DNA from 2 places in the Cellulosimicrobium sp. 22598 genome. Region 1 is predicted to be linked to the other one. Evidence: riboswitches for the same ligand, from Rfam matches in the RefSeq annotation. Region 1 holds a riboswitch; the other holds the start of a gene.

Region 1 (14,403 bases):
CCAGCACGTAGACGATCGACGTGCCCTTGAGGAGCCCGATCACCTCGTTGACGGCCGTCGGGATGATGGAGCGCATCGCCTGCGGCAGGATGATGCGGCTCACCTGGCGCCGCTTGGGGATGCCGAGCGACGCGGCGGCCTCCTGCTGCCCCTGGTCGACCGAGAGGATCCCGGCCCGCACGATCTCCGCCGAGTACGCGGCCTGCGAGAGCCCGAGCCCGAGGATCGCGGCCCAGAACTTGTCGATCACGGACAGCGTGTCGAAGTACAGGAACTCGGGCCCGAAGGGGATGCCGACGCTGAGGTACGGGTAGAGGTACGCGAGGTTGTACCAGAGCAGGAGCTGCAGCAGCAGCGGCACCGACCGGAACACCCACGTGTACGTCCACGACACCGACTGGAGGAGCGGCGAGCGCGAGAGGCGCATGAGCGCGAGGACCGTGCCGAGCGCGAACCCGACGACCGACGCGACGAGCGTCAGGCGGATCGTCGCCCACGCGCCCTCGAGGATCGACGGCCACGTGAGGTACTGCGCGACGACGTCCCACTCCCAGCGGTCGTTCGTCACGAGCGAGCTGACGACCATGGCGAGCAGCACCGCGACGCCGGCCGTCGCGGCCCAGCGGCCCGGGTGCCGCGCGGGGACGATGCGCAGGCTCTCGAGCGGCAGCGCGTCCTCGACACCGCCGCTCCGGTCGGCAGGGTGCCGGCCCGACGGCGGCGCGAGGTGCCGGGACTCGTCCTGCGGGAGCGACACGGTGCTCATGACGCGACCTCCAACCACTTCTCGAAGGCGAGCGGGCCGATCTCCTCGGGATCGGTCCCGGTGTCGAACAGGGGCGTGTAGCCCGTCGCGAGGTACAGGCCGGCGGCCTCGGGCTGCCGCGGACCGGTCGTCAGGTAGAGGCGCCGGTACCCGCGCTCGACGGCGCGGCGCTCGAGCTCCGCCAGCACGACGCGCGCCAGGCCTTGGCGCCGGTGCGCCGAGTGCGTCCAGATCCGCTTGAGCTCGGCGGTCCGCACGGCGGGCGTCCCGTCGCTGCGCCGCGCGGACGGCCGGGCGAGGCGTGCCGGGTCGCCGAGCTCCGGCTCGGTCCGACGGCGGAACGCGCCGCCCGCGACCGGCTCGCCGTCCTCCAGCACCAGCACGAGCTCGCCGTGCGGCGCCGCGAAGTCCTGCGCGGGGTAGTGCTCCATCTCGGCGCGGAGCTCGTCCGCGGTGAGCACGCGCTGGTAGCGGGTCCAGTACTCGTGGGACAGCTCGTCGAGGAGGGGACGGACGAGCGGGTCGTGCATCGCGACGGACCGGACCTCGCGCGTTCCCCGCCCGGTGGGGCGCGCGGCGACCGCGGTCACCGGGGTGCCCTCTCGCCCGCGGTGACGGCGAACGGCACGTGGTTGCCCTCGACCGGCGCCGGGCAGGTCCCGAAGTCGCTGAACGCGTACGGGAGGTTGATCGCCCGGTTGAGGTCGAGGCGCACGCGCCCCTCGGCGCCGGGCGCCACGTCGGCGTCCACCCACAGCACGCGCCAGGGCGCGACGGCCTCGTCGAGGTGCAGGGCCTCGTCGCTGAACAGCAGCGTCACCGCGCCGCCGGCCTTGCCCGTGAGGACGAGCGTCGCGCGGTGGGAGACCCCGTCACGCTCGACCACGAGGTCGACCTCGCCGACCGTGCTCACGTGGTGCACCAGCCCGGGGCGCGCGGCGCCGACGACGACGGGCCGCGGCGCGTCGTACCAGCGCACCGCCGCGTCCACGACCCAGGCGGGGTCGTAGGCGAACGTCGGGACGCCGTCGAACCCCGTCCGGGCCGGAGCGAGCGGGTCGCGCAGCCGGACGGCGTACCGGCCCGTGCGGCGCACGACCTCCACCGCGACCTCGCGCGTCTCGCCCCCGTCCGCCGGGTCGCCCGCGTCCCGGCCGTCCGGCAGGAACGTGCCCGCGACCGAGGACCCACCCTCCGTGACGACCACGGTCCCGACGGAGTCGCCCGTCGTCGCCCGGACGGCGCCGCCCTCGTCCGCGCGGTGGTGCGCGCCGTCGGCGTCGGCCCACCAGAGCCCGGGCACGCCGGGCAGCGCGGCGGGCTCGGCCGGGAGCCAGTGGTACGCGACGAGGCTCAGCCAGCCGTGCGGCGGCCGGAGCCCCTCCTCGCGCTCGGCGTGCCATGCCGCCCACGCGGCGGCGTCGTGCGCCTCGTCGGCCGTCCCGGGGGCGGCGGGGTCGTCGGCCACGGTGCCCGTGGCGGTCAGCGTGCTCTGGCTCATGGGTCCTCCGAGGTCGGTACGGTGCAGGTCTGCGGTGCGGGTGCGTGCGGGACGGCTACGGTCGGCCGACGAGCTCGGCGGAGGCCGCCGAGGGCTCGGGGTCGGCGGCGCGCGGCGCGGTGCCGGGCCGCGCGAGGCCGAGGTGCTCGCGCAGGGTCGTGCCCTCGTACTCGGTGCGGAACGAGCCGCGCTCCTGGAGCAGCGGGACGACCTGGTCGAACACGTCGTCGAGCCCGCCCGGCGTGAGGTGCGGGACGAGGATGAAACCATCGGACGCGTCCTCCTGGACGTGGCGGTCGATGTCGTCCGCGACCTGCTGCGGCGTGCCGACGAAGCCGCCGCGCGACGTCACCTGGATGACGAGCTCGCGGATCGACCAGCCGTTCGCCTCGGCCTGCTCGCGCCACGCCGCGGCGACCGCCGCCGGGTCCTTCGCGTGCCGCACGCGGCCCCGCGTGATCGACAGGTTCTCCGTGTCGGGCTCGACGTCGGGCAGCGGTCCCTCGGGGTCGTACGCCTCGAGGTCGCGGCCCCAGACCTGCTCGAGGAACGCGATGGCCGTCGGCCCGGAGACCTGCTGGAGCCGGATCTCGCGAGCGCGCTCCTCGGCCTCGGCGGGCGTGTCGCCCAGCACGACGACGGTCGCGGGCAGGATCTTCAGGGAGTCGCGCTCGCGCCCGTGGGCCGCGAGCCGTCCCTTGACGTCCTCGTAGAACGCGCGCCCGGCGTCGAACGTCGAGTGCGCGGAGAACACGACGTCGGCGGTCGCGGCGGCGAAGTCGCGCCCGTCGGCGGAGTCGCCGGCCTGGAACAGGACGGGGTGCCCCTGCGGTCCGCGCGGCGTCTCGAACAGCCCGACGACGTCCGCGTACGTCCCGTGGTGCGCGACCGGCCGCACCGACCCGGGGCGCAGGAACTCGCCCGCGATCCGGTCGGCCAGCACGGCGTCGTCGTCCCACGAGTCCCACAGGGCGCGCGCGACCTCGACGACCTCGGCCGCCCGGGCGTAGCGCTCGGGGTAGGGCAGGTACCCGCCGCGGCGGAAGTTGGCGCCCGTGAAGGCGTCGGGGCTCGTCACGAGGTTCCAGGCCGCGCGGCCCTCGGAGAGCAGGTCGAGCGTCGCGAACTGCTTCGCGAGCTCCCACGGCTCGTTGAACGTCGTGTTGATCGTGCCCGCGAGGCCGAGGCGGTCCGTGACCGCCGCGAGCGCGGCGAGCACGGGCAGCGTGTCGGGGCGACCCACGACGTCGAGGTCGTGGATGCGGCCCTTGTGCTCGCGCAGGCGCAGGCCCTCGGCGAGGAAGAAGAAGTCGAGCTTGGCGTCCTCGGCGCGGCGGGCGAGGTGCTCGAACGAGGCGAAGTCGATCTGGCTGCGCGAGCGGGGGTCGCTCCAGACGGTGGTGTTGTTGACGCCCGGGAAGTGGGCGCCGAGGTGGATCTGCTTGCGGGGGCGCGTGCTCATGTCGTCGGTCCGTCCGGGGTCAGGCGATCACCGCGTAGCGGTTGGCGGGGAGCGGGAGGCCGAGCGTGTCGCGCAGCGTCGTCCCGGGGTAGGCGGTGCGGAACAGGCCCGCGCCCTGGAGCAGCGGCACCACGCCGTCGACGATCGCGTCGAGGTCCGTGCTCAGCGACGACGGCCGCAGCAGGAAGCCGTCGGCGGCACCGGCGTGCACCCACTCCTCGACCGTGACGGCGAGGTCGCGCGCCGTGCCGACGTGCGTGAGCGAGTCGGTGTCCCACGAGACGCCCTCGAGGTCCTCGAGCAGGTCGAGGCGGGCCTGCGCGCTCGCGCGCGTGTCGCCGACGACGACGTAGGCGTCGACGAGGACCCGCAGCGCGTCGGGGTCGCGCCCGGCGTCCGCGGCCGCGTCGCGCACCTGCGACCGGAGCGCGACGGCCTCGTCGCGGGTCGCGGCGCGGACCCGGACGACGTCGGCCCGGCGGGCCGCGAGGTCGAGCGACGCAGGCGTGTCCGCCCGGACGACGACGGGCGGCTGGCCCTGCGGCGGGCGCGGCGTGATCGACGGCCCCTTGACGGCGAACCGGATGCCCTCGTGGTCGACGTAGTGCAGCTTCTCGCGGTCCACGAACCGGCCCGTCGCGACGTCGCGGATCTCGGCGTCGTCCTCCCACGAGTCCCAGAGCCGCGTGACGACCTCGACCGCCTCGTCCGCCTCGGCCACGGCGTCGGGCTCGTCCTGGGCGCCCTTGCGCCCGAAGGCCGCGGCCTCGGCCGGGGTCGTGGACCACCCGACCTGCCACCCCGCGCGCCCGGAGCTCACGTGGTCGATCGTCGCGATCGCCTTGGACACGTGGAACGGCTCGGTGTGCGTGGTGGTGACGGTCGGGACGAGGCCGATACCCGCGCTGCGGGGCGCGAGCCGGGACGCGACGAGCGCGGCGTCGAGGCGGCCCCGCACGGACCCGTTGCGGCTCGGCTGGAGCGTGAACGCGTCGTCGAGCGTGACGAGGTCGAGCAGGCCGCGCTGGGCCGTGGCCACGAGCTCGACGAGGCGCTTGGCGTCGAAGAGTCGCTGGGCCTGGGAGCCCACGGTCCGCCAGGCGGCGGGGTGCGCGCCGGCGTCGGTGAGGTCGACGCCGAGGTGGAGGGTGCGGGCGGGGCGGGGGTCGGACATCGCGAGGATCCGTTCTCAGTTGAGCCGACGGCGCGCTCAGGGCGCGGCGGGGTGCCGGAGGGTGGGCAGGGCGGTCCGGCCGCGCGGCGGCAGGACGGGCTGGGGAAGCCGGGAGAGACCCGGACCGCGCGCGGGTGGCGCGGGGTGTCAGAGACGGGTCGTCGTCAGCGACAACAGGCGACGCGCGCGGGACCCGTGGCCCCGAGGGCGGGGGCGCCGGGGGCGCCCGCGAACGGACAGGGGCACGTCGACACGTGCGCGGTGCTCACCGCGGTGCTCGACATTCGCCGATCCATCGTCCGTCTCCTTCGTGCCCGTCGCCGGGCTCCGCGTCGTTGCCCCGCGCCGCGCGTGGTCCGCGCGACGCGGGACCTGGTCCTCACCCGGGGCACCCCACCGCGCGGGAGGGTTGCCGTCCGACGAGCCGGGGCTTGGCGTCGGAGCTCATGACCATGTCCTGTGACCGGGGTACGTCGACCTCGGTTGCGCGGGAACTTACGAGCGGCCACCGCGGGGTGTCAACGCACCGAGGAGACCTTCCCACATACTGGACTCGATCGGTCAACTTTGAGCGCCCACGACGCTGTTTGCACCGAGTGCATCGATGCACTTAGTGTCATGACGTGCCCCTCCCCTCCGCGACCGAGCCGTCGGGCGTGCCCGCGCCCGACCTGGCGACCGACCCCGCGACCGGCCCCGCGACCGGCCCCGCGACCGATCGCCGCGCCGCGCTGCGTGCGCGGCACCGCCGCGCGATCGTCGATGCCGCCGCGTCGCTCATGGAGGAGAACGGGGGCGCCCGGTTCACGGTCGACGACCTGGCCGCACGCGCCGACGTCGCGCGCCGCACGATCTTCAACCACTTCGCGTCGCTCGACGACGTGGTGGTCGAGGTGTGCGAGGACGTGCTGGGCACCGTGGTCGACGCGCTCGGGGCGAGCGCCGCGGACCCCGGCACCGACCGCACGACCCCGCTCGACGACCTCACCGCCGCGCTCCGCGGCACCGACCTCGTCGGCCCGATGGCCTACCTCACGCGTGCCCTCGGCGGCACCGCGACCGAGCCCACCCCCCGCGTCACGACGATGGTCGTGCGCACGTTCACCCACCTCGCCGAGCGCCTGGTCGCCGAGACCACGCGGCGGCACCCCGCCGTCGACCCGCTCGAGATCGAGATGCTCGTCGGCGCGCTCATGGCCGGGGTCCTGGTGATCCAGCGCCGCTGGTGGGCCGCGACCGGCGCCGCCGACGACGACGCCTCGCGCCGCGTGTGGGCGGACCTCCTCGACCGTCTCGTCGCGCGCATGCGCTCAGGCTGGGAGCTCCCCGCCTGACGCCTCCCGCCCTCACCTCCCCGACCGCCACCGGACCGCACGCCGCACCGCCCACCGGACCACCCCGGACTCCCCACCGAAGGACCCTCATGGCTGAACTCCTCTACCGCCTCGGGCGTGCCAGCGCGCGCCGCGCGCGGACCGTCCTCGCCGCATGGCTCGCGGTGCTCGTGCTCGCCGGGGCGGCGTTCGTCGCGTTCGGCGGCTCGCTCGCGAGCAGCTTCTCCATCCCGGGCACCCCGACCGCCGAGGTGACGGAGCGCCTGCAGACGGCGCTCCCGGAGGCGTCGGGCGGGAGCGGCACCGTCGTCTTCGCCACGGAGGACGGCTCGGCGTTCACGCCCGAGCAGGAGGCGGCGATCTCCGACCGCCTCGCCGCGGCCGAGGAGGTCGACGGCGTCGAGACGGCCGTCGACCCGTTCGCCACGCAGGCCGAGCTCGCGGACCAGCGTCAGCAGGTCGAGGACGGCCGCACCCAGATCGAGGCCGGGCGCACGCAGCTCGAGGACGGTCGCACGCAGCTCGCCGCGGGCCAGGAGCAGCTCGACGCCGCGCGGACCCAGCTCGACGAGGGCCAGGCCCAACTCGACGCGGCACGCGCGCAGGCCGAGGCCGCGGGCGCGCTCGACCAGGTGGCGCCCCAGCTCGACGCGCAGCAGGCCGAGCTCGACGCCGGGCGCGCCGAGCTCGACGCCCAGGCCGCGGCGCTCGACAAGCAGGTGACCGCGCTGGAGGACCAGAGCACGACGCTCGAGGAGCAGTCCGCCCAGCTCGAGGCATCCGCGCCGCTGCTCGAGATGGCGTCGGAGATCCGCATGGTGTCCGAGGACGGGAGCGCCGCCGTCGCGAGCGTCGCGTTCACCGAGCCGAACATGAGCATCGAGCAGCAGACCAAGGACGACCTCGTCGCGGTCTTCACCGACGATCCCGTGGACGGCGTCCAGACGGACTTCTCGTCCGACATCACGCAGGGCGTCCCCCAGGTCTTCGGCGTGGGCGAGGCGATCGGCCTCGTCGTCGCGGCGATCGTGCTGGTCGTCATGCTCGGCACGCTCGTCGGCGCCGGGCTCCCGATCCTCACCGCGCTCATCGGGGTCGGCATCGGTGCGCTCGCCGCGATGTCGCTCTCCGGCGTGGTCGAGATGTCGTCGGTGACCCCCGTGCTCGGCCTCATGCTCGGGCTCGCGGTCGGGATCGACTACTCGCTGTTCATCGTCAACCGGCACCGCCGCCAGCTCAAGCAGGGCGACGACGTCCAGGAGTCGATCGCGCTCGCGAACGGCACGTCGGGCAACGCCGTGGTGTTCGCCGGCGCCACGGTGCTCATCGCACTCCTCGCGCTCAACGTCACCGGCATCCCGTTCCTCGGCCTCATGGGGACCGTCGGCGCGCTCTGCGTCGCGATCGCCGTGCTCATCGCCGTCACCCTCACGCCCGCCCTGCTGAGCATGATCGGGACGCGCATCCTCAGCCGCCGCGAGCGCGCCGCGCTCGCCGGGACCCAGGCTCCGGGCGAGCCGGGCGCCGCGACCGACACCGCGCCGTCGGGCACGACCGATCTGGACGGGACGAAGCCCGTCCGCCCGATGTCCACGCTGCGCGCCGTGGGCACGGCGATCCTCGCCGTCGTGGCGCTCGGGGTGATCGCGCTCCCCGCGCTCGACCTGCGGACCAACCTGCCCGACGGGTCGTCGGAGGCGCACGACTCCACGCAGTACCGCGCGTACTCGACGATCGCCGAGCAGTTCGGCGAGGGCACCAACGGCCCGCTGCTCGTCGTCGCCGACCTCCCGGGCGAGCCCACCGAGGCGGAGGCGCTGGAGTACCAGGTGCAGGTCGCCCGCTCGCTCTTCGCGCTCGACGACGTCGTCGCGGTCGCCCCGATCGGGACCTCCGCGGACCGCACCGTCGCCGCGTTCCAGGTGATTCCCGCCGAGGGGCCCACGAGCGCGTCGACGGAGGAGCTCGTGCACGCGCTGCGTGACGTCGAGGCCCCCGACGGCACGGCGTCGCTGGGCGTCGCCGGCTCGGCCAGCGGCAACATCGACATCTCCGACAAGCTCGCGCAGGCGCTGCCGATCTACCTCGCGGTCGTCGTCGGGCTGTCGCTCGTCATCCTCGTGCTGGTGTTCCGGTCGATCTTCGTGCCGGTCGTCGCGACGCTCGGGTTCATCCTGTCCTACTTCGCCGCGCTCGGCGGGGTCGTCGCGATCTACCAGTGGGGCTGGCTCTCGGGGGTGTTCGGCGTCGAGACGCCGGGCCCGATCCTCAACTTCCTGCCCACGATCCTCGTCGGCATCCTGTTCGGCCTCGCGATGGACTACCAGCTCTTCCTCGGCTCGGGGATGCGCGAGGCGTACGCGCACGGCGCCCCGGCGCGCGTCGCGATCGTCCAGGGCGTGCGCGCGGGCCGGGCCGTGGTGACGGCCGCGGCGATCATCATGATCTCCGTCTTCGGCGGGTTCGTGTTCTCGCACAGCGCGATGATCCGGCCCATCGGGTTCGCGCTCGCGTTCGGCGTGCTGGTCGACGCGTTCGTCGTGCGGATGCTGCTCGTCCCGGCGCTCATGCACCTCGTGGGCGACAAGGCGTGGTGGCTCCCCCGCTGGCTCGACCGCGTCCTGCCCGACGTCGACGTCGAGGGCGCCGCCCTGGAGCGCCGCCACCCGCACCACGAGACCCCCGTCGATTCCCCGGAGCCCGCACGCAACTGACCGCACACCACCCCCGTGCGCCGAACCCGGGGTTGCTCCCGGGTTCGGCACCGAACCGGGGAGCAACCCCGGGTTCGGCGTCAGGGGCGGGGCACGTGGACGGTCGCGACGATCGCGCGGTGGTCGCTGCCGGGCACGGGCAGGGAGGCGACGTCGGTCACGACGTTCTCCCGGTCCGTCACCACGTGGTCGAGGTTCAGGACCGGCGGCACCGTGCCCGGGCGCGGCGACCACGACAGGTCCAGACCGCTTCCCGACGCGCGGCTCGCGTCGTGGAACCGCTCGCCCAGCAGTCGCCGGAACGTCGCGTGGTCGTGGGTCGCGTTGAAGTCGCCGACGAGCACCTGCGGGAGCGGGTTCGCGGCCGCGCGCTCGGCGAGCGCGGCCGTCTCCTCGCCCCAGACCCGCACGTACTCCGGGATCGGCGGGATCGGGTGCACGGCGGTGACCCGCACGGGCACGCCGTCGACCTCCACGGTCGCGGACGGCATCGCGTCGTTGGAGAACGGCTCGAGGTCGACGTCGTCGAGCGGCAGCGCGCTCCACAGCCCGCTGCCGAGCGCCCCGGACCCGACCTTGGCGTCGGCGCCGTACGGGAGCACGTCCTCGATGCCCGCCGCGACGAGCCGCTCGCGCAGGTCGGTCGTCAGCTCCAGCACCGCGAGCACCTGGACGTCCTGCTCGCGGACGAGGCGGACCAGCGCGTCCGCGTCCGCCGACCCGAGCCACGCGTTGGCGCCCATCACGCGCAGCGACGCCGCGTCGTCGGGCGGCGCCGGGCCGGGCACGAACGCGGGCACGAGCCACACCGCCTGGGCGGCGACGCAGACCGCGAGCAGCGCCGCGAGGACCCACCGGCGCGCGACGAGCGTGACCACGAGGCCGCCGACGGCCGCCGCCGCGACGAACGGCGTGAATCCGACGACCTGCGCGAGCGGCGTCACCGCGTCGTACGGCACCGCCCGCACGAGCGTCAGCAGGACGACCACGACCGTCCCCGCCGCCAGCAGGACGGTGAGGACCGGACCGCCCGACCGCCGTCGGGCCGTGACGCGCGCGGACGGAAGGCGCGTGGTCGCCGAGGTCATGCCCGGACTCTGACACCGTCGCGGCGCACGCGGCGACCCCCCGCGCCGCCTCGCCCGCCGACCTCCACGAAACCCGCCCAGCATGGCGCCCCCGGTCCGCCGAGCACGACATGAGGGTCGTTCTCGGGCGGAGAACGACCCTCATGTCGTGCTCGACAGCGGGCTGGGTCGTGGTCGGCCAGGGTCCACGGACGACGACGCCCCGGTCACCTGGGCGGTGACCGGGGCGGTGGTGCGGGTGTCAGCCGAAGATGGACGGCAGCGTGCCGCGGAAGGCCGCGTCCGCCTCGCTGAGCGGGACGGTGAACAGGCCCGCGACGTCGAGCGCCTCGCCCGACTCGGCGACGGCGCCGGGCTCGGTGCCCGTCTCGCCGATCTTCAGCACGGGGACGCCGCGCGCGACGCACGCGTCGACGAGCTTGGACTCCTCGCCGCGGGGCACCGCGACGAGCGCGCGGGCCGTCGACTCGGAGAACAGCGCCTCGAACGGGGTGACGCCGTCGCGCTCGGTCAGCGCGTCGAGCGACACGGTGGCCCCGACGCCGAAGCGCAGCGACGCCTCGAGGAGCGCCTGAGCGAGCCCGCCCTCGGAGAGGTCGTGCGCGGCGGACACGAGGTCGTCGCGGCTCGCGTTGACGAGCACGCCGGCCAGGGCCTTCTCCGCCGCGAGGTCGACCCGCGGGGGCACGCCGCCCAGGTGGCCGTGCTCGACGTCGGCCCACGCCGACCCGTCGAGCTCCGCACGCGTGGTGCCGAGGAGGTAGATGCTCTCCCCCGTCTCGCGCCAGCCCGACGGCGTCGCGTGCGCGACGTCGTCGAGCACGCCGAGCACGCCCACGACCGGGGTCGGGTGGATGGAGGAGTCGATCTGGCCCGGCTCGCCGGTCCCGTTGTAGAGCGACACGTTGCCGCCCGTCACCGGCACGCCGAGCTCGCGGCACGCATCCGCGAGGCCCTCGATCGCCTCGACGAGCTGCCACATCGAGTCGGGGTCCTCGGGCGAGCCGAAGTTGAGGCAGTCGGTCACGGCGAGCGGGCGGGCGCCCGTCGTCGCGACGTTGCGGTACGCCTCGGCGAGCGCGAGGCGTGCGCCCGTGCGCGGGTCGAGCTTGCCGTAGCGGCCGTTCGCGTCCGTCGCGAGCGCGACGCCGAGGCCGGTGGACTCGTCGACGCGGACCACGCCCGAGTCGTCGGGCTGCGCGAGCGCGGTGTTGCCCTGGACGAACCGGTCGTACTGGTTCGTCACCCACTCCTTGGACGCGAGGTTGGGCGACGCGAGGAGGCGCAGGGCCGTCGCGCGGAGCTCGTCCCCGCTCTCGGGGCGGGCGAGCGCGTCGGCATCGACGGTGCGGGCGTTGAGCCCGTCCTGCCACGACGGGCGCGCGTACGGGCGGTGGTAGACCGGGCCCTCGTGCGCGACGGTCCGCGGGTCGACGTCGACGATGCGCTCGCCGTGGTGGTCGATCGTCAGGCGCCCGGAGTCGTTGACCTCGCCGATCACGGCAGTCTCGACGTCCCACTTGCGGGTGATCGCGAGGAACTCGTCGAGCTTGTCGGGCGCGACGACCGCCATCATGCGCTCCTGCGACTCGGACATGAGGATCTCGCCCGCGTTGAGCGTCGGGTCGCGCAGCAGGACGTCGTCGAGCCACACGTGCATGCCGCCGTCGCCGTTCGAGGCGAGCTCCGACGTCGCGCACGAGATGCCGGCGGCGCCGAGGTCCTGGATGCCCTCCACGACCTGCGCCGCGTACAGCTCGAGGCAGCACTCGATGAGGACCTTCTCCATGAAGGGGTCGCCCACCTGGACGCTCGGGCGCTTGGCGGGCACGCCGTCCTCGAACGTCTCCGAGGCGAGGATCGAGGCGCCGCCGATGCCGTCGCCGCCCGTGCGGGCGCCGAACAGCACGACCTTGTTGCCCACGCCCGAGGCGTTGGCGAGGTGGATGTCCTCGTGGCGCAGCACGCCGAGGCACAGCGCGTTGACGAGGGGGTTGCCCTGGTACGAGGAGTCGAAGACGAGCTCGCCGCCGATGTTCGGCAGGCCGAGGCTGTTGCCGTAGCCGCCGACGCCGCTCACGACGCCGTGCACGACGCGCGCCGTGTCCGGGTGGTCGACGGCGCCGAAGCGGAGCTGGTCCATGACGGCGACGGGGCGCGCGCCCATCGAGATGATGTCGCGCACGATGCCGCCGACACCCGTCGCGGCGCCCTGGTAGGGCTCGACGAACGACGGGTGGTTGTGCGACTCGACCTTGAACGTCACGGCCCAGCCGTCGCCGATGTCGACGACGCCTGCGTTCTCGCCGATGCCGACGAGCAGGTGCTTCTTCATCTCGTCCGTGGTGGCCGCGCCGAACTTCGACAGGTGGACCTTGGACGACTTGTACGAGCAGTGCTCGGACCACATGACCGAGTACATCGCGAGCTCCGCGGCCGTGGGGCGGCGCCCCAGGATGTCGCGGATGCGCTGGTACTCGTCGGGCTTGAGGCCGAGCTCGGCGAACGGCTGGACCTCGTCGGGAGTGGCGGCGGCGTGCTCGACGGTGTCCAGCGTCGGTCCTGCGGCGGGACGAGCGTCGGAGCGTGCGGAAGCCTGGGGTGCGGGGGCGGTCATCGTTTCCCTCGGGTGGGCGCTGATGCGGGGAGCGCACGACGGCGCGGGGCCCAGTCTACCGGCGGGTCGCCGGGCCTCGTGGTCCCGTCCGCCCTCCGGTCGGCGTCCCCGTCGTCCCGCGTCCCGGTCCCGTCCGGGGCACCACGCGGCGGCCCCAGCAGGCGGGTGTCAGGAGACGAGGCCGACGACGACCCCCACGACGCCCAGCAGCGGCGGGACGAGCTGCACCAGCGCGGCGCGCGCCTTGGACGGCGACGAGAGGATCAGCACGAGCCCGGCGGCGACCATCGACCCGGCGCCCGCGAGGACGAGCGTGAGGCCCACGTCGTGCCGGCCCGTCGCGTACAGGACGATCCCGAGAACGACGAGCACCGCGAGGAACAGGTTGTAGAAGCCCTGGTTGAACGCGAGCTCCTTCGTCGCCGCGGCCTCCTCGCGCGACGTGCCGAAGGTCGCGCGCGTGCGCGCGCTCGTCCACGTGAGCGACTCCATGACGAAGATGTACCCGTGGATCGCCGCGGCGACCCCCGCGAGCGCCAGCCCGAACCCGATCATCCTCGGCCCCTCCCGGTCCGCGAGGCCGCACGGTGCACGACCTCCCGCCGGCGTGCCGGCCCGGGTCGCTGCCTCAGCGGTCCTCAGCGTTCCACAGGAGCGGCTCCGCCGCCGCGAGCGCCACGGCCAGCGCGCCGAGCACGAGCCCGACGCGCGTGTGCGGGAGCCGGACGCCCCGTGCGCGCAGCCGCTCCCCGCGGCGGTAGACCCACTTCTCCCCGGCGACGGCGAGCGTCGTCGCGAGCGCGACTCCCCCGATCGCTCCGGCCGCGACGACGCCGGGCGGGACCGGTGTCGGCTCCTCGCGTTCCGGCACGTTCGTGTTGTCCTCGCGCGCGGCGCCGTCCGCCGGCTCGGCCCCGGGGCCGCCGGTCGTCCCGGTGCTCGCCGCCGCGACGTGGTCGCCGGCGTCGTCGGGCGACCGGACGGCGTCGCGCAGCGACCGGACGCCCTCGCGCGCGTCGCGACCCTCCGCGGTCGAGGTCACCGTGAGCACGGCACCCGCCGTCGCGACCGCGGTCTTGGCGAGCGCACGGGCCCAGCGCGGCCGGACGACGTCGGGCACGGCGTACCAGGCGACGGTCATCAGGCCCGCGATCGCCACGGCGCGCGGGTCGGCGGACCGCCGGGTCGGCTCGTGCTCGGTCATCGGGCCCCTTCGTCGGACGGGTGCGGCGCTGACGCGCTCGCCGACCTCAACGGACCACGCGCCCACGAAGTTCCGGCGGCGGACCCCCCGCCCTTGGCGCCGCCGAACCCGGGTTCTCTCCCCACGCACGGCCGAGGGTGAGGAGCGATCCCGGGCTCGGCGCCTGGTCAGGGCGCGACGGCGCGCAGGCGCTCGCGGAGGTAGCGGACCGCGGGGGCGTCGGTCATGGTCGCGCGCCACACGACCGTCACCGGGCGGGTCGGGACGGGCTCGCGCACGGGGACCGCGACGACGTCGGACGGCAGGGGGCCCCGGCCCAGTCGCGGGACGAGCGCGACGGCGAGGTCGTGCGCGACGACCTCGACCTGCGACGCGAACTCGAGGCACCGGAAGTCGATGCGCGGGACGCGCGGCTCGCGCGCGAACATGTGGCAGAACCACTCGTAGCAGATGGTGCCGTCGGGCGTGCAGACCCACGTCTCGTCGAGCAGGTCCGACGGCGTGAGCGCGGCCCGCCCCGCGAGCGGGCTCGACGCGTGCACG
Region 2 (14,403 bases), on a different contig from region 1:
CCAGCCGGGTGCCTCCGCGTACCAGTCGTTCGCGACGCGCTCGACCTCGGTCGAGGCGGGCACCGCCCAGGTGTCCGCGACGGGCGGCGACCTGACGTTCCAGGCGGACGTCGCCTACGAGGCCGCGACCTGCGGCTGAGCTGAGACCCCGGGGCGGGCGGCGTGAGCCGTCCGCCCCGGGACGGACCGGGCGGGGGCGGCAGCACGAGCCGTCCCCGCCCGTCCCGTCTCACCCCCCTTCTCCACCCCGGTGGTCCCGAGGCGCACCCCTCGCACGGGCGGAGCGTGGTCCGACGGCGCTCCCACCCTCGCGTAGGGTGCTGACCTCACCTCACGGTCCGCGCAGGACCCGCACGAGCTCCTGCACCCGACCGGCTCTCTCCGCACGACGTCCCTCGACGAGGAGGACTGCCCATGGCGCTCGGACGCCTCCTGCACCGGACCGGACGGTTCGCCGCGCGTCGCCGTGGCGTCGTCCTCGGGGTCTGGGCGGTCCTCCTCGTCCTCGGCGCGGTGCTCGGCGGCGCCGTCTTCGACAAGACCACCGACGTCGATCCCGCCCCGCCCGGGAGCCCCTCCGCCCTCGCGGCCGAGCGTCTCGACGAGCTCCAGCCCGAGGGCGAGACCGTCGTCGCCGTCCTGTCCGGGCGCGACTACTTCTCCACGGAGCTGATCGCCCAGGCGAGCGAGGTGATGCACGGCATCCGGGCGATGCCGGGCGTCGTCGAGCTGTTCGACGCGTACACCGGTGGCGGCCTCATCGCCGACGACGGCCAGGGCTCGCTCGTGATCGTCGAGCTCGACCCCGCGCTGTCCGACGACGACGCCCTCGCCCTCGCGCACCAGGTCGCCGACGCGCTCCACACCGTCGACACCCCCGAGGTCCTCGTCGGCGGGGCGCTGCTCGCCGAGGAGGCGTTCGTCGACCAGGCGATCACCGACGCCGCCGTGGGCGAGGGCGTGGCGATCGCCGTCCTCCTGGTCGTGCTCGTCGTCGTCCTCGGCGGCCTGCGCGCGGGCCTGGTGCCGCTGCTGTCCGCGCTCGCCGCCATCGCGGTCGCGCTGCTCGTGCTCAGCGGCCTGCTGGGGATCGTGCCCGTCAACGAGTTCGCGGTCAACGTCGTGACGCTGCTCGGCCTCGGGCTCACGGTCGACTACTCCTTGCTCGTCCTGGCGCGCTTCCGCGAGGAGCGCGCCGAGCACCCGGGCCTCCCGCTCGACGAGCTCGTCGGGCGCACGCTCGCCACCGCCGGGCGCGCCGTCCTCGCGTCCGGGCTGGCCGTCGCGATCGCCCTGACCGGCCTGCTCCTGCTCGGCGACTCGCTGCTCTCCGGCATGGCCGTCGGCGGCGCCGTGGTGGTGCTCGTCGCGACCGCCGCCGGGCTGACGCTCGTGCCCGCGCTCGTCGCGACCTGGCACCGCGCCATCCCCGCCCCGGGAGCCCGCACCTGGTCCCACCCGTGGACCGGTCGCGGCGGGGCCGGGACGCTCGGGCGCCTCGCGCGCACCGCCCAGCGGCACGCCGTGCTCGTCACGCTCGGCGCGACCGCCCTCCTCCTCGCGCTCGCCGCGCCGCTCGGCTCGATGACGCTCGGCAGCTCCGAGGTCCACTCCCTGCCCGCCGACGCCGAGGCGCGCCTCGCCGCCGACGCGTCGACGTCGCGCTTCGCCGACCTCGGCGTCACCCCGATCACCGTGCTCGTCGAGGCGCCCCGCGGCGACGAGGCCGCCTCCGCCTACCTCGACCGCGTCGCGGCCCTGCCGGGCGTCGAGGACGCGATGCAGGACACCGACTACCCGTCCGAGGTCCTCGTCGTCGACGTCACGCCCGACGTCGGCGAGGGCGGCGACGCGACCGCCGCCGAGGCCCAGGACCTGCTGCGCGCGATCCGCGCGATCGACACGGGCGACCTCGACGTGCACGTCGCCGGTCCGGCCGCCGAGGTCGTCGACACCCAGGAGCACCTCGCGCAGCGCCTCCCGCTCGCCGCGGGCGTCGTCGTGCTCGCGACGTTCGTGCTCCTCTTCCTGCTCACCGGCTCGCTCGTCGTGCCGCTCAAGGCGCTCGTGATGAACCTGCTCACGCTCGCCGCGACGCTCGGCGTCCTCGTCTCGGTGTTCCAGCACGGCGTCGGGGCCTCGCTGCTCGGGTTCGAGCCGTGGGGCGCGCTCGACGTCACGACGCCCCTGCTCATCGGCATGCTCGTGTTCGGCCTGTCCACCGACTACGAGGTGTTCCTCCTCGCGCGCACGGCCGAGGAGTGGCGCGCCCGCACGCCCGGGGAGGACCTGCGCGCCGCGAACGACCGGGCCGTGCTCCGCGGCATCACCGCGACCGGCCCGGTCGTCACGACGGCCGCCGTCGCCATCGGCATCGTGTTCCTCGGTTTCGCGGCGGGCGAGCTCGTCGCGATGAAGGAGGTCGGCGTCGGCATGGCCGTCGCCGTGCTCCTCGACGTGACCGTCGTGCGCGGCCTCCTCCTCCCGGCGACCATGACGCTTCTCGGGCGATGGAACTGGTGGCCGTCGTGGCGGGACGGTTCCGAGGGTTCAGTCCGGGCGAGGGCTCCGCGGGGGCGCGACGGGTCTTCCATCCGCCGCTCGTCCCTCGCGGCTCCCGCCAGACCCACCACGACCCGTCACACCCCCGCTCCGCCCTCGCCCTCGGCGTCCGGCTCACCCTCCGCGCCGCCGAGGTAGAGCCCTGGTAGGCCCCAGGTAGAGCCCTGGTCTGCCGAGGTAGAGCCTTGGTCTGCCGAGGTAGAGGTCTGGTGGGCCGAGGGAGAGCCGTGGTGCGTCAGGCGTCGCGCATGACCTCGGCGACGAAGCGGGCGGAGCGCTCGCGGAGGCCGTCGACGCGGAGCTCGACGAACAGCTCGCGCATCGACTCGTCGTCGCCGATCTCGGTGCGGGTCGGTGTGCGGCGCACGTTCTGCGAGCACAGGAAGTGGGTGCAGATGAGGGTGCCGACGGTGTTGCCGCGGCGCCCGGCGGCGCCGGCGCGCCGCGCGACGTAGAGGCTCACGTCGTCCGTGACGACGACGTCCTCGCACCACGCGCAGACGGCGCGCTTGCGCATGCCGCCCGTCTTGGCGTCGGTGGAGCGCAGCAGGACGCCGCGCGGCTCGCCGTCGACCTCGACGACGGCGTACGCGAGCAGCGGCGCCTTGCGGTCGCGCCACCCGAGGTAGTCGAGGCGGTCCCAGTCGAGCGAGTCGAGCTCGGGGAGGGTCGCCTGCGCGGCCTCGCGCTTCGAGGCGTTGACGAACGACGCGCGGATCTGCTTCTCGGTCAGGGGGTTCATGGGTTCAGGGCTTCCGTGTCGGTACGGACCCACCCTGCCCGACGGCGTGCGGCGGCGCAGGCGGCCGGCTCACCGCGACGCGGGGTCGCGGTGGCCGCACGACGACGGCGCTCGTCCGAGGCGGGGAAGGCGGGGAGGACGGCATGCCCGCTACCGCCGTCGCCAAGACCTGCTCGGTGCGGGGGAGGTGTCGTCAGGAACGCGTCGTGACGACGAATACCCAGCACCCAACGGGGCGGGGCGCCTTGTCGGCGTCCGGAGGGTGGTCTCAGCGGGTGACGGTGCGGGAGGGGAGGGTGCCCGAGCAGGCCGCCATGGCCACCTCGCAGCCTGCGGTGCTGTGCATCCGCGTCTCCTCGTCCCGTGCGGTGCGCCCGTCCGGCGCGACCTGAACCGTGGCCGTGCCCGACCGGCACGACGAACGGCTGCCCTCGGCAACCGTCACCCTCGATGGTGCGCCTCGCACACCGCCGTCGTCAACGTGATTCCCCCTCGCACGGCGAGACCGGTCGTCGCCGAACCCGGGGTTCCTCCCCAGGATGCGCTCCGCGTGGGGAGGAACCCCGGGTTCGGCGATGTCGCGACCGGTGACCTCCGGCGCCCGGAGAGGGACGAAAGACGACGCGGCGGGACGCTCGCGGGCGCGAGACTCGGAGGCTCCGCCACCCGTCGTCGAGGAGGATCCTCCGTGCCCGTCGCGCCGTCACCGTCCGAGACCGCCGTACCCGTGGGGGAGCGCCTGGTGTCCGTCGAGGTGGTGGTGCCGTCCGGGGTGTTCTGGTCGGGCCCGGCGCGCAGCGTCACGGTGCCGTCGGTGTCGGGCACGCTGGGGATCCTCGCGCGGCACCAGCCCGTCGCGGCGACCCTCGCGGCGGGGCGCGTGCGGCTGCGGACCCCGGACCGTCCGACGGCGGAGCTGCGCATCGGCGGCGGCTTCCTCGTGGTCGACGACGACGAGGTGACGATCCTCGCCGACGACGCGACGTGGGTGCAGGCCCGGTAGCCCCTACGCGGGGTCGGCCGCCGGACCGAGCTGCACGACGACGATCCGGTGCCCGTCCGGGTCGTGGACGTGCGCGAACCGGTCCCCGGACTCGGCGTCGGAGTCCGGCCCGACGAACGGCTCGATCCCCACGGCGGCGAGCCGCGCGAGGGTCGCGTCGAGGTCGTCGACGTAGAGGACGAGGTTCGGCAGCCCGTGGCGCACGAGGGGCGTGCCGCCGTCGGGGAGCGGGACGAGCCACAGCCCGGGCTCGTCGACGCGGCCGGGCCCGACGTGCAGCAGCGGGAACCCGTCGGTCTCGCCGCGGAACAGCGTGCCGAACCCGAACCCGTCCGCCCAGAACGCGGCGCTCGCGTCGAGGTCGTGGCAGAGCAGGACCGTGCGGCCGATCGTCGTCGTCATGGCGGCGAGCCTAGGCCGTGCCGCCGACACCGCGCCCGCCCGGCGCCCGCCCTCACGGGCGCGCGTGCGCCGTCGGGCATACCGTGGACCGCATGGCGACCGACGGCGGCATCCGCAGGACGATCAGCGACCTCGTCGCGCAGGAGCGCGAGCTCCGCGAGCAGCTCGCGCACGGCGAGATCACCGGCGGGCAGGAGCACGAGCGACTGCGTGCGATCGAGGTCGAGCTCGACCAGTGCTGGGACCTGCTGCGCCAGCGCGACGCGGCCCGCGAGTTCGGGAGCGACCCGGATGCGGCCACCGTGCGCGACCCCGGTACGGTGGAGAACTACCTGGACTGATCGTCGCCGACGACGACGCCCGGGCCCACGCACCGACCTCAGAAGGAGAACGCCATGACCACGACCAGCGAGCAGGCGGCCGACAGCCCCCTCCCCACCGGGACGGAAGGCCGCGACATCCCCGGGCACGCGGGCGCGCTGGCGCGGTTCGTCGTCTCGTTCGCGCTGTTCGTCGGGGGCCTGGTCCTCATGGGGTCGGGCATGTCCGGCGTCGACGGCGGCGTGTGGCTCTTCGTCGGCGGGCTCCTCGCCGCGACGCTCGCGTTCGCCCTCCCGATGGCGGGGACGGGCACGACCGAGCGCTGACCGACACGACGCGGAGGCCGGGTCTCGACGGGACCCGGCCTCCGGCGTGTGCGGGGATCAGCCGAGCGTGGCGCGGACCGCCTTCGCCGCGGCGACCAGGTGCTCGAGCGACGGCACGGTCTCCTCGTAGCGACGCGTCTTGAGGCCGCAGTCCGGGTTGACCCACACGACCGTCGGGTCGATCGACTTCACGGCGAGCTCCAGCAGCTCGGTGACCTCCTCGGCGGAGGGCACGCGCGGGCTGTGGATGTCGTAGACGCCCGGCCCGATGCCGCGCGCGTACCCGGCGTCGCGCAGCTCCGGCACGATCTCCATGCGGGAGCGCGCCGCCTCGACCGACGTCACGTCCGCGTCGAGGCCGTCGATCGCGCCGATGACCTCGCCGAACTCCGAGTAGCACAGGTGCGTGTGGATCTGCGTCGCCGCCTCCACGCCCGACGTCGCGAGCCGGAACGAGCCGACCGACCAGTCGAGGTACGCGGGCTGGTCGGCCTTGCGCAGCGGCAGGAGCTCGCGCAGCGCGGGCTCGTCGACCTGGACGATCCCGATGCCGGCGGCCTCCAGGTCCGCGATCTCGTCGCGCAGCGCGAGGCCCACCTGGTTCGCGGTGTCGCCGAGCGGCTGGTCGTCGCGCACGAACGACCACGCGAGGATCGTCACCGGCCCGGTGAGCATGCCCTTGACCGGCTTCTCGGTGAGCGACGCCGTGTACGCGGACCACTCGACCGTGATCGGCGCAGGCCGCGTGACGTCGCCCCACAGGATCGGCGGGCGGACGCAGCGCGAGCCGTACGACTGGACCCAGCCGTTCGCCGTGACGGCGAACCCGTCGAGGTGCTCCGCGAAGTACTGCACCATGTCGTTGCGCTCGGGCTCGCCGTGCACGAGGACGTCGAGGCCCAGCTCCTCCTGGAGCGCGACGACGCGCGCGATCTCCTCGCGCATCGCGGCCGTGTAGTCCGCGTCCGAGAGCTCGCCCTTCGTCCACAGCGCGCGGGCGCGGCGGATCTCCGGCGTCTGCGGGAACGAGCCGATCGTGGTCGTCGGCAGCGGCGGCAGGTTCAGACGCTCCTGCTGCGCGGCCGCGCGCTCGGCGTAGTCGCCGCGCGCGAAGTCCGCGTCGGTCAGCGCGGCGGCGCGCTCGCGCACCGCGGGCACGACGACGCCGCTCGCCTCCGCGCGCGACGCCACCGCCGCGCGGGACGCCTCGATCTCCGTCGCGACGGCGTCGCGACCCTCCGTGAGCGTGCGGGCGAGCGTCGCGACCTCGCCGACCTTCTGGTCCGCGAACGCGAGCCAGTCGCGCAGGCGCGGGTCGAGCGTCGTGCCCGACGCCGTCCCCGGCTCGGCGAACACCTCGTCCTCCACGTCGTGCGGCACGTGCAGCAGCGACGTCGACGTCCCGACGGCGACCGCACCGGCACCCAGCGTCTGGAGCGCGTCGACGACGTCGAGCTTCGCCGCGAGGTCCGCGCGCCACACGTTGTGCCCGTCGATCACGCCCGCGACGAGCGTCTTCCCGGCGAGGCCGGGGACGCCGCCGTCGGCCGCCGTCGGGACGGCGCCCTTGACGAGGTCGATCGCGATCGCCTCCACGTCGGTGCCCGCGAGGAGCGCGAGCCCGTCCCGCGCGTCGCCGCCGTCGTCCTCGGCACCGGCCTGCAGCCCCCCGAACGGCGCGGCGACGAGGATCGCGGGCCGCGCCCCCTGCGCCGAGCCCGTGATCTCTCCCGAGCCGGAGGACTCCGTGGGGAGCGACCCCGGGTTCGGCACAGGGCGGAGGTCCGTCGCGAGGGTGCGGTAGGCCGACTCCACCGCTGCCGCGAGCTCCGTGAACGGCACGTCGACCGAGTCGGTGACGAGGATCGGCTCGTCGAGCTGGACCCACGGCGCGCCGGCGGCGGCGAGCGCGCGCAGCAGGTCGGCGTAGGCGGCGACGACGTCGTCGAGGCGGTCGAGCGGGCGGAAGCCTGCGGCCGACGACGCAGCGTCGTCGGCGGCCTTGGACAGCGCGAGGAACGTCACCGGCCCGACGACGACGGGTCGCGTGACGACGCCCGCCTCCTTGGCCTCGACGAACTCGCGCACGATGCGGTCGTCCACGAACCGGATCGGGGTGTCCGGGCCGATCTCGGGCACGAGGTAGTGGTAGTTCGTGTCGAACCACTTGGTCATCTCGAGCGGGGCGTCGTCGCCCTGGCCGCGCGCGACGGTGAAGTAGCCCGCGAGGTCGAGGCGGCCCGCGTCGTCGGGCCCGGTGCCGAGGAGCGACGCGAACCGCGACGGGATCGCCCCGAGCGAGGCGGCGACGTCGAGCACCTGGTCGTAGTAGGAGAACGACCCGGGGACGGACGCGTCGTCGGCGCCGAGGCCGAGCTCGACGAGCCGGCGCACGGTCGCGAGGCGCAGCTCGCGGGCCGTGGCCTCGAGCTCGTCGGCCGACGTCTTGCCGGCCCAGAAGGCCTCGACGGCCTTCTTGAGCTCGCGGCGGCGCCCGATGCGGGGGTAGCCGAGCACGGTGCCGGCGGGGAATCCGGCCTGGATCTGGGTAGGGGAGGGTACGGAAGTGGCCATGATCGAAACCTCTTGCTGGTCCGGAGGACCGGTCAGACGGGCGTGCCGTGCGTGGCGGCGCTCGTCGGGGGCAGGGAGGTGCCGGTGACCCACGGCCCGCTGGCCAGGTCCGGGACGAGCGGGGCGGCGGCAGCGCTGGCGCTGCCCCCGGTCCCGCGCGACCCGCCGCCGAGGTGGACACCCTCGAGCAGGTCAAGAGCGGCGCGGTGCTTGTTGAACGTGTACACGTGCAGACCGGGCGCGCCCGCGTCGAGGACGCGCTGCGCGAGGTCGACCGAGTACGCGATCCCGTAGGCGTGCTGCGCCTCCGGGTCGGGCAGGGCGTCGAGCGCGTCCAGCAGGTGCTGGGGCGCGCGCACGCCCGTGAGCTCCTCGACGCGGCGGAGCCGTGCGGGCTCCGTCGTGGGCAGCAGCCCGGCGAGGATGGGGATCGTCACGCCGGCCGCGCGGGCCTCGGCGACGAAGTCGGTGTACGACGACGCGTCGTAGAAGAGCTGCGTGATCGCGAAGCTCGCGCCGGCCTGCTGCTTCTGGAACAGGCGGCGCACCTCCTGGGTGCGCGTCGTGCCGGCGGCGGGGTTGCCGTCGCTGAACGTCGCGACGGCGATCGTCAGCGGCCGGGCCGCGCCGCGCAGGGCCGCGGCCGGGTCGGCCGCGCACCGCGACGCCTCGACCTCGCGCAGGAGCGCGACGAGCTCGGTCGACGACCGGACGCCGTCGGGCGCGGGCTGCCAGTCCGGCTGGTCGCGCGGCGGGTCGCCCCGCAGCGCGAGGAAGCTCCGCACGCCCTCGTCGAGGAAGTCGGAGATGACCTCCTCGACGTCCTCGCGCGACGCCCCGACGCACGTGAGGTGCGCGATCGGCAGCACGGGCGTGCCCTGGAGCAGGCGGCCGACGACGTGGCGAGCCGTCGCGCGGTCGGTGCCCGCCGCGCCGTACGTCACGGACACGAAGTCGGGGTGCGTCGCGACGAGACGGCGTGCCGTCTCCCAGAACTTGGGCGCCGCGTCCGGGCGCCGCGGGGGCATGAGCTCGAACGAGACCGTGGGACGTGCCGCCCCGCCGTGCGCCTGCCCGACGGCGTCCGCGACGCTCACGACGTCGCCTCGCCGGGGCGCGCCACGGCACGCGGCGCCGGGACACGGAAGGGCGCGACCGCCGTCGGGCACGTGCCCGGACGGTGCGCGAAGGATGCCTCTGAGGTCATGCGTCACTCCATCGACCCTGGCGTTAGCACCTTTGTCCTCGGGAGGCTTCCGTCGGCGGGTTGCTGCGGTGTCGTCGAGCCAGGACTCTCGACCGCTCTGGATGGTTGCCACGATCCTACGGGCCATCCGGCATACGGTCGAGGGTGCCCGTCACGTGAGACGGGATGGCGTTGCCCGGGGGTGCCGAGACGTTCGGGGACGTGGGCCGGTGTCCGCGTCCCTGGACGGCGAGAACACGGTGTGAGTGCGATCGCAACGGGGTGACCCCGGGGGTGACCGCGGGTGAAGGATGCTGTGAGTGGTATCACGGGTGGGGCCGGCAAGCATGCTCTCGCCTGCGACGATGCGCGCCGTGGCTCTCAGGAGCGCTCAACTGGACGGTCGTTCAGGTCTACCGTCGAAAGGCGTGGTCGACCCGCTCTGACATGCGATCTGCCCGGCCCCTCTTGGCGGAGTACGAACCGGGCAGATCTCTCCCTCTCAAGGAAGGACCTCACAGTCCCATGCGTATCGCATCGGGGGCAATGCTCGGCGCTGCCCTCATCCTCAGCCTGTCCGCGGCACCCGCGCTCGCTGGCGGGTCCGACTCGCCCACGCCCTACCGCGTGGCCCCGGAAGGGCTCTATCTCCCCGCGGGTGACGCGTTCCCGGACGGTGGCCACGTGAACGTCCGCTACACGGTCGAGGGCGCCGAGCGGTCGGTCGGCATCCACTTCGAGACGCTCAACGACCAGCCGTCGGGCCGGTTCGTCGGCTCGAGCTTCCTCCCGTGGTCGGCGCTCGTCCACTCGGACGACTACTGCATCACGTGGGTCCAGGTCGCCCACTACGACGAGCACTTCGGTGAAGGCGGCCAGGATCCCGTCTGCTCGAGCGTGCCGTCGGACCCGGTTGAGCCGTCAGACCCGGTTGAGCCGTCGGATCCGGTCGAGCCGTCAGACCCGGCCGAGCCGACAGACCCGGCCGAGCCGACAGACCCGGCCGAACCGACAGGTCCGGCCGAGCCCACGCACCCGGCGGACCCGAGCGATCCGGCGGAGCCTGTCGTGCCGTCGCAGCCCGTCGACATGGTCGTGGCCGAGCCGACCACGGACGCCATACCTGGTGCGGCGCAGCCCGCGGAGAAGGGAGAGCTGGCGGCGACGGGGCTTGAGACGGTGCCGGTCGCGGCGGCGTCCGGTGCGCTGCTCCTGGCCGGTGTCCTGCTCGTTGCCGGGCGCCGCCTCGTGCGCCTCCGCGAGGGCTGAGCGGGAGCCGGTTCCCGTGAGGTCGGGCCGTCGCTCCGTCCTGTGGTCACCCTCAGGATCACCCTCCGTACCTCCTGACTTCGCCGGTCCGTGAGGTTGTATCGGGGCAGACGTAGGGCGCGCGGTAACCGTGTCGCCCTGCGTCCTTGTGCCGGGCGCATGACGGATCACCCGTCGTGACTCCGGCCGACCGACGTCTGTCAGAGGTATGGAGCGGTGGCGGAGGCGAGAGACGGCGGACGACAGCGAGAGCAGGGTTCACCCTCGATCAGCGGGTGGCAGCAGGTGCTGACCGGTCGGGAAGAGGCGGGCGGCGCGGGACGGGCCGAGGTGGAAGCGGCGCTTCGCGGTCTGCTCCCGCGTCTGGCGACGACCTCTGCGGCGATCGAGCGTCCGCTCCTTGACGACACGCTCACGAGCACCACCCGTCACGTCCTGGTCCGCGCCGCGCGCGGCTTCGGGAAGACCGTGTCGGTCGCACGGTGGTCGCGGGCCGCGCTCGCCGAGGGCCAGGTGATCGTCTGGCTCTCGGCGTCCGCGAGCGACCCGGCGCGGCGGTGCATCGGTGCCGGAGAGCTCGCGGACCGCGTTCTCGACCAGGTGCGGTACGTGCTCCGGCCCACGGGGTCCACCGATCTCGACGGCGCGGGACCCGGGCGCCTCGGGGCGCTGCTCCGCGCTCTGGGCCCGGTGACCGTCGTCGTCGACGACGTCCGTGCAGGCCATGCAGGCCTCATCGACGCGGCCTGCGCGGCGGCGGTCGCTCTCGGGGCACGGGCGGTCGTGCTGAGCACCGTCGGTCCCACGCCCGTCCGGCGGGGCACAGGCATGGTCGAGGTCGGCATGGCTGCGCTCGCATGGAGCGCGCAGGACACGGTGCGCTTCGCCCGGGTGCGAGGGATCGAGATCACCGAGGAGGTGGCGGGGCTCGTCACCGACGGACTTGGCGGCTACCCGGCGTCGATCGTCACCGCGGTGGCCGACCTGGGTTCGGGCGGTTCGGGAGGAGTCGATCTCCACGACGCGGTCCCCGCCGTCGTCCGTCGAGAGACGACGCGAGCTCTGGGGTCGTTCGTGCCTCCGGAGATCATGCCCTTCCTCCTCGACACCTGCGTCGAGCGTCGTCTCCAGGTGGACGAGCTCGACGACCTGACGGCGGTGCCGGACGCGCGCTCGACGGCTCGGCGACTCGTCGAGGGGGGGATCCTCTACCGTCATGTGGGCGCTGACGCGGGCGTGCTCGAGTACGAGCCCAGGATGCGGCAGAGCCTGCTCTCGCACCTGCGCTATCTGGATCCGGCCGGCTACGTGCGCCGCTTCCAGCAGCGTGTGGACGCTCACGTCGCCCGGGGGGCCACGTGGGCGGCCCTCTCGCGGGCGCTCGACTCCAGAGAGCCCGGAGTCGTGGACCGCGCGCTGGTCGCGACCTGGCCCGACCTGCTCGCCGTCAGCTCCGGGCCGGGCTTCGACGAGCTGTGGCGCAGCGCCGTCGAACGATGTCCGGAGAGCATCCCGGGCCGACTCCGCATCCTGCGCGCGGCGATACGACCCACGATCGGCCGCATCGAGTCGCTCGACGAGCACGACGAGCCTCTTGCCGAGGCCGTCGCGCCGACGACCGCATCGCCTGAAGCGCGGGCGTTGGACGCCTTCTGTCGGGTCGCACTCCTGCGCCGCGCCGGCCTGTACGACAAGTCCTTGCAGGCGGCACAGGGTGCGCTCGACGATCTCGGTGCCGACCGCGGCGCGCCGCGGTCGATCGGCGCGGCAGTGCTGCTCGAGCTGCAGGCGTCGATGAGCGCGCTCTGCGCAGGTCTGGTCCGGGTCGCGGCAGCGTTCGCCGACTCGGCCTCGCAGCGGGCCACACGCTCGGGTGCGCTCTCCGTCGCTGCCGTGGCGTGCGAGCTGGCGGCGGTCGCGGAGGCGTGTGGTGGTGATCTCGTGGCCGCGGACGAGTGGGTGCGCGAGTCGCGGTCCTTGCCGGCCCCGCCCGCCTGGTGGCGCGGGTGCGGGGGGGACGTCCCGTCGGTCGTCGCAGCGCTGGTCCACCTGGAGGGTCGCCGTATCGACGAGGCCAAGGCGTCGCTCGGGAGGAGCATCGAGAGGCCGGGCGGTGACCTCTGGTTCGTGCGGAGGCATGTGATGGCGGTGATGGCCGAGCTCAGCGGTACTCCGGATCTCGCGCTCGACGTCCTGGTGGCGGATGCCGCGAGGAGAGGCATGGCGGTCGAGCCCGACGCGAGCGAGCGGCGCGCACCTTTCCTGGTCGTGCAGGACGTCGCTCGCTTGCACCTGGTGGCGGGTCGCGGTGCAGCCGCCATCCGCGTCGCCGACACCCTCCCGCGGTCCGCGCCGGTCCGAGACGTCGTCAACGCCCATGCGCTCGTGGCGAGCGGGAGCCTGGTCGAGGCGTTCCGTCGCGTCGCGAGGCTCGGCGAGAGGGCCCGGCTGACGACGGGGGCTCGCATCGAGGGCCTCGCCGTCACGGCCAGCGCACTCGTGGCGCTGGGAGAGAAGGACCAGGCCCGCGCGGAGATGCGGCGGGCGTGGGGCCTTGCGCGCCGGGCGAACGCGCTGCTCGAGCTCCGGTGGGCCTCTCCTGAGGCGATGGACCTCCTGCTCGCGGACGTCGACGGTGCGGAGCGTGCCGAGCTGGAGCCGGTGGCGGAGCTTGGGCGGCGGGCCTCGCCCGAGGGCGGGACGGTCCTGCTGCCCGAGCGTCAGCTCCTCGTGCTCCAGCTCGTCGTCGACGGGCTGAGCGGCCCCGAGATCGCCCGCAGGCTCTACGTCTCGCACAACACGGTGAAGACTCAGATCCGCGAGATCTACCGTCGCCTGGGCACCCACACGCGTGCGGAGACGGTGATGCGCGCGAAGCAGCTCGGTCTCGTCGCGGCGAGCCGGGGAGCGGTCCGGCGCGGCGTGAACGCGGCCTCGGCGGCAGGTACGAAGCAACATCGATGACGGCGCCGGTCGGCCCCGGCTAGGGCTCCGTCGTCACCTGCCCGTGGTGGCGCAGATAGGCGTGTCGGAGGCGTTGCCGCGCCCGCCGCGCGAGGGACGACACGGCGTTGGGGCTGATCCCGAGCACGTCGGCCAACTCTGCGGGCGAAGCGCCCAGGACCTCGATGTGCCAGAGCACCTTCTGCCATCGTGCCGGGAGAGCGGCGAACGCGTCGAGGACGCGATGTCGCTCGATCTCGTCCAAGAGAACGTCTGGATCGTGGTGGGTCCCGTCGAGCCGGTGCAGGTCCGTCGCCCGGACGCGGTCCTGGGACCGCAGCGTGGACCACGCGACGCGTCTCACGATCGTCAGGAGGTAGGCCCGCACGTGCCGTGACGGACCGCGTCCGGCGCGGATCACACCCAGGAGGGCCGTGAAGGACTCGGCGACCACGTCGTCGGCCCAGGACGGGCCGACGAGCGCCCTGGCCACGACCAGTGCGTACGGTCGGTGAGAGCGGTAGAGCGCAGCGAACGCGTCGTCGTCGCCCTCGCGCAGCCTGGCCACGAGCTGCTCGTCCGAGAGGGGCGCCGTGAGCGAGGGCGACCCGGTGTCGAGGGTCACCTGTTCAGGGAAACGCGCGAGCGTGGCCTGCGCGCGGCAGGAGAGGGTGATTCGGCGGGCGAGCGACGTGTCGGTCCCGGTCCGTCATGAGACGGGTCCGCGGACGTCCTTCTCCACGATGACCACGACCGGGGCAGGCGCGCCGCTCGACGAGCTGTGCGAGAGGTGGCGCGCGGCGACGTTCGCAGCGGGCTGGGACGCGCTCGCGGACTGGGCGGTCCCCGCGGTGGTCCACGTGGCTGCCGCGCACCTGGGAGGCCGGGACGTCACCGGGCCTGCGCGAGCCCTCGGCATCGCTCGCGCGAACGCGGGGGTCGGTATCGCCGACGGGATCCGGGATCTGGCGGTCTTGTACTCCCTGGGCGGCGCAGGTCTGCCCGGCCCCGTCGTCGCGGCTCTCGCCGACGGGTGGGAGCGGACGTCGGGCATGCTGGGCGGGGCGGCAGCGCA

Evidence for each region. Region 1 has a riboswitch for S-adenosylmethionine ahead of ACTJIY_RS12435 (LLM class flavin-dependent oxidoreductase). Riboswitches for the same ligand answer to the same signal wherever they lie in the genome.
Region 2: it holds a riboswitch for S-adenosylmethionine, as region 1 does, so the genes downstream of both, ACTJIY_RS10105 (methylenetetrahydrofolate reductase) here and ACTJIY_RS12435 (LLM class flavin-dependent oxidoreductase) in region 1, are expected to answer to the same signal.

Annotation. Positions count from the first base shown of each region.
Region 1 is NZ_JBQEMZ010000010.1:71,758-86,160, reverse strand. It holds gene ACTJIY_RS12455 (amino acid ABC transporter permease) at 1-766, opposite strand, end outside; gene ACTJIY_RS12450 (GNAT family N-acetyltransferase) at 763-1,356, opposite strand; gene ACTJIY_RS12445 (DUF1684 domain-containing protein) at 1,353-2,267, opposite strand; gene ACTJIY_RS12440 (NtaA/DmoA family FMN-dependent monooxygenase) at 2,323-3,729, opposite strand; gene ACTJIY_RS12435 (LLM class flavin-dependent oxidoreductase) at 3,749-4,903, opposite strand; SAM riboswitch class IV at 5,246-5,355, opposite strand; gene ACTJIY_RS12430 (TetR/AcrR family transcriptional regulator) at 5,527-6,237, shown strand; gene ACTJIY_RS12425 (MMPL family transporter) at 6,327-8,951, shown strand; gene ACTJIY_RS12420 (endonuclease/exonuclease/phosphatase family protein) at 9,032-10,039, opposite strand; gene purL (phosphoribosylformylglycinamidine synthase subunit PurL) at 10,281-12,656, opposite strand; gene ACTJIY_RS12410 (DUF1304 domain-containing protein) at 12,825-13,211, opposite strand; gene ACTJIY_RS12405 (hypothetical protein) at 13,285-13,860, opposite strand; gene ACTJIY_RS12400 (LysR family transcriptional regulator) at 14,028-14,403, opposite strand, start outside.
Region 2 is NZ_JBQEMZ010000007.1:227,928-242,330, forward strand. It holds gene ACTJIY_RS10065 (family 16 glycoside hydrolase) at 1-139, shown strand, start outside; gene ACTJIY_RS10070 (MMPL family transporter) at 415-2,700, shown strand; gene ACTJIY_RS10075 (FBP domain-containing protein) at 2,798-3,304, opposite strand; gene atpC (ATP synthase F1 subunit epsilon) at 3,993-4,307, shown strand; gene ACTJIY_RS10085 (VOC family protein) at 4,311-4,709, opposite strand; gene ACTJIY_RS10090 (DUF2630 family protein) at 4,802-5,050, shown strand; gene ACTJIY_RS10095 (hypothetical protein) at 5,105-5,356, shown strand; gene metE (5-methyltetrahydropteroyltriglutamate--homocysteine S-methyltransferase) at 5,414-7,930, opposite strand; gene ACTJIY_RS10105 (methylenetetrahydrofolate reductase) at 7,963-8,958, opposite strand; SAM riboswitch class I at 9,143-9,245, opposite strand; gene ACTJIY_RS10110 (hypothetical protein) at 9,642-10,385, shown strand; gene ACTJIY_RS10115 (LuxR C-terminal-related transcriptional regulator) at 10,716-13,349, shown strand; gene ACTJIY_RS10120 (RNA polymerase sigma factor) at 13,369-13,953, opposite strand; gene ACTJIY_RS10125 (hypothetical protein) at 13,922-14,403, shown strand, end outside.